Regions from separate parts of the Pseudoalteromonas sp. SG44-17 genome, predicted to be linked through region 1. Evidence: predicted binding sites of a transcription regulator. Region 1 holds the regulator's gene; the other holds the start of a gene.
The links. Region 1 encodes LexA, which represses DNA repair genes until DNA is damaged. Its sites were predicted from a motif close to TACTGTATNNNNATACAGTA; they were not measured.
Positions count from the first base shown of each region.

Region 1 (2,208 bases):
GGTGGTGGATCAGTGCCCAAAACATCACGGCGAACACGATGACCCCAATCACACAACATATAATAAATATTGTCATGTGCAGCTGATAAACATCATTACTTATATCTGTTACGCCCTTACGCATATTAAACTGGCTATTAGCCAATACTTGCTGCGGTAGAACAAACAATATAAGCCACAAGGTAGAGCTCAATTTACCCATGTGACGGCTCCTTTAAATGCTATTGCAAAACGCAAAGCGAAAAGGCGGCACAGCTTTATTCGCGCCAATTCGTTATTTTTTATTGTTACTGAATATTAACGCAACCCTAAATTATGCTATTGAGCAAAATTGTTAGACTTTTAAAGTAGCTGTTAACACAGTGTATTAACCAATTAGTTAAAAAATGAACAATTAGCAAGTTTTAAGAGCAATTAAATTCTTTTTTGGTGCATAAATAACAGCTAAAAATCAGCGCGTTATTTTGTAATTAGGGATAATATTAGAGGGCTAAAAGTAGCTGACAAGTAGATTTGATAGGGCTTAGGACGCTATAGCTAAGTATAAAATCTAGCCATTAAAGCGGTAAAAAATTAAATGCACCAAACTTCACCAATTTGGTGCAAAATATAGATCAAAAAATTTACATCCAATCAGCGTTGCGGATCACCCCAACAGCTAACCCTTCAATATTGAAAGATTCATGTTCAAGATCCACTTCAATCGGTGAAAATTCATCGTTTTCAGCATGTAAAAAAACTTTTTTACCTGCTTTTTCAAGGCGTTTTACTGTTACATCGTCATCAACACGGGCAACCACCACTTGGCCATTTTCAGCAACTTGAGTGCTGTGTACTGCCAATAAATCGCCATCCATAATACCAATGTCTTTCATACTCATGCCTTGCACACGCAGTAAAAAATCAGCAGCCGGTTTAAACAAGAGTGGATCTATTTTGCAATGACTTTCAACATGCTGCTCTGCCAAAATAGGCTCACCAGCGGCAACTCTGCCTATTAGAGGTAAACCAAGTTGTTCCGGCTCATCCTCTTCAACTAACTGAATACCTCGACTAGCACCGGGCTTCATTTTAATAACGCCCTTTTTCGCTAATGCCTTTAAATGTTCTTCCGCTGCATTAGCACTTTTAAAACCTAACGTTTGCGCAATCTCAGCACGGGTTGGCGGCATACCGGTATCTTTAATAAAAACTTTAATAAGTTCGAGAATTTGAGCTTGGCGATTCGTTAATGGGCGCATACAACTGGTTTTCCATACAGTACATTTAACTGTGAGTATATACAGTTATCTGAAAATCGCAAATATAAATTGGCTTAAAATCGCGCCGTTAATAACAAGCTCATACTATTTAAACCACTTCCAGAATCAAGCGCAGATCCAAGACCAAACTTTAATGCTACATGTTGATTAAACCAATATTGCGTTTGCAGTTCATAGTTGTCTTTTAGATTTTTCTGATTCCGAATATTGGCAACGACTCCCACTGACCATGCTTGATTTACATAATAAACCGCCTGCCCCTGCACATAACGATAACGCCCTGCCAATTGCTTTAGCTCTAAATCCCAACCTTGATTGCTAACTATATTTGTCCAACGAACATAAGGAGCATAAGTCCATTCAACCGCGACTCTTTCATTATCTTTGCCAAACCACATATCATGGCGCTCTAAGCGACTGTAATATACATTGAACCCTAGTTGTAACTGCTCATTCATTTGCTTACCAACAGCGGCACTCACTAAATAATCAGTATTTTGCCAATAGCTATTATCTTCACAGAGGCGCTGCGCGCTGGCACTAATAACTAATCCTGCGGGACCATAGATGGCAGCATCGGCATTTAAATAGCTAAAATCATCATTAGCAAACCCACCAATAGCATAATTATTGACTTGATTTAAATACGCTTTTAGCTCGTATGGACCAGTCAAAGATTCAAGATCTTGCGCAAAATATCGGTACCGTGCGCCTAAAAAAGATTCATCTAAACCAGCTAAATCGGTAAAACCAATATCGAGTTGATGTTTGGTACTAGCAACAGCCTGCGGCTGAGCAACAAGGCTCATTAATAATATTGCACCACATCCAAATACCTTTACTTTCATCCTTAAGATCCATTAACAGTTAGATAATATAGGTACATTTTATCTATTTTTATGATCTTAACTGTAGGAAAATGTTTAAAAGTGTAGACTGATTTAGT
Region 1 is NZ_JACJEV010000016.1:89,077-91,284, forward strand. It holds gene coxB (cytochrome c oxidase subunit II) at 1-202, opposite strand, end outside; gene lexA (transcriptional repressor LexA) at 624-1,241, opposite strand; gene H5182_RS12825 (hypothetical protein) at 1,316-2,110, opposite strand.

Region 2 (2,208 bases), on a different contig from region 1:
TTGCAGGGTTAAGTATGCCAGCATGGATGGAGATCATTTTTGCGGTATTTACTCTGATACTGATAAGCGTTGTAGTAAGTCGTTTAATAATTAAAAAGTCGCTGTGATGATTGCATTATTTTCAAGTCAAGTAACGCAATTAAAATCGTTTAAAATACGTCAACGTCAGCAAATAATTGCGATTGCAGTGAGTATGTTAACTCCAATGCAAAAAATCAGTTTGCGTATTATAAAGCTGATTTTATTGATCCCAGTATTTCTATCATTAGCGTATATCGAAGGTTGGCTGTTACTTCCTGTATTACTGGTGGCTGGGTTAAGTTACCCGTTGTTAACCACCCCTGTTGAAATTCAATTCTCTAAACACTATTTGAGCAAGGCTATAAAGCAATTTGAACAGGGCGAATAATTCGCCCTGTAGTTTTTTAAAATGTAACTTTGCCATCCAGTTTAGCGACTAATTTATCGCCAATACCTTTCACCTGCGCTAGATCTGCAACAGACTTAAATTTGCCTTGCTCGGTACGGTAATCAACTATCGCTTGTGCTTTTGATTTACCAATACCTGGCAGCTGGGTAAGCTGCTCGACTGTTGCTTGATTAACATTGACTAACTGAACTTTACCCATACTTTCAGTAGCTTCGGTTTTAGTTACAGCGGCACCACTAGGCAATGATATAGCCAAGCCAAGCACTACGACTATTAAAGTTAAAAACTTCATGTTTCTCCTCCATGATGTCCATACGTGGACTCAATTAATAGTTGACTTTAATGCCTTCACTTTTGGACTACTTCCAAATAAAGTCATACTAAAAAAGTGCGACTATTTAAATAAAGTAAAGTTGTACCTCTTTGTCAAATCCTAATAGTAAAAAATAAAAATGTTCACTTGCAAAAAGACCAATAAACAATTACTGTACATAAAAACAGTAATCAATCAAGGTGAACTTGTTATTCACCAAGCAAATTGGCAGGAGAAATCATGGCTGTTGTTGTTAAATATGTTGTAGAGAGAAACGGAGTCGAGCGTATGACGTTTACTACTAAAAAAGAAGCTGACGCGTATGACAAAATGCTTGATATAGCAGAGTCGCTTGAGGTTATGCTTGAGAAAGTTGATGTACCACTAAGCGAACAACAAATCGAATCGCTCGCACTTGAGATTGCTAAAAGTAAAGACGACTTTATGAATGTACTTAAAGGCGGCAAAGAGGCAATACAGAAAGCACCAACGGCGAAAGTAAAAAAAGAAAATGTAGCGTCTATTAAAGCCAGCACTGATAAAGAAGCAAGCTAAAAAATCATAAGTTAACTAACTAAAAAAGGGCAATTAATTGCCCTTTTTTAGTTATAAAAATTACTACTCGTTATAGCCCTCGTTCAACTTCATCAAATAATTCGGTGATCTCTTTATTTGGTGGCGCTGTTGATAAGCTCACTGTAATGATTGCAATTGTTGCAAGTATAAAGCCCGGTATAATTTCATAAATGATACTGCTGAGACTCTCTCCATTTATGGTGATTGGCGCATATATCCAGATCAACACTGTCCCTGCACCCACAACCATACCACTGATCGCACCTTGTAGATTCATTCGCTTCCAATATAAACTAAGTAATACTAACGGGCCAAACGCAGCCCCAAAACCTGCCCACGCATTACTTACTAAATCTAAAATAGAACTGTCGCGGTCATAAGCCAAATAAATAGCAAATAATGCAACGAGTAGTACACTAATTCGACCAACTAAAACCAGCTCGGTTTGTGATGCATCACGGTTTAAATAAATTTTGTAGAAGTCTTCAGTCAAAGAGCTTGAACAAACCAATAACTGAGATGAAATAGTACTCATAATCGCAGCTAAAATAGCAGCAAGTAAAAAGCCGGCAATAAGTGGATGGAAAACCAATTCAGATAATACTAAAAATATCGTTTCTTTATCGTCAATCAACATTTGATTTTCGATCATGTAAGCAGCACCAAATAGTCCTGTTAACACTGCACCAATTGCTGATAAGGTCATCCACGACATACCAATACGACGCATAGTAGGCATATCTTTAACAGATCGTACTGACATAAAACGCACTATGATATGCGGTTGACCGAAATAACCTAAGCCCCATGCCATTGCAGAAATAATAGCGATGGTTGAACCGCCTGCAAACCAATCTAACATATTAAGAGAGTGGACTTCGCTCTCTTT
Region 2 is NZ_JACJEV010000009.1:83,481-85,688, reverse strand. It holds gene dsbB (disulfide bond formation protein DsbB) at 1-107, shown strand, start outside; gene H5182_RS08885 (DUF6170 family protein) at 107-409, shown strand; gene H5182_RS08880 (ComEA family DNA-binding protein) at 426-722, opposite strand; gene H5182_RS08875 (YebG family protein) at 984-1,298, shown strand; gene putP (sodium/proline symporter PutP) at 1,369-2,208, opposite strand, start outside.
Region 2: a site for LexA is predicted at 914-933, ahead of H5182_RS08875 (YebG family protein). Genes of this name have one in related genera too.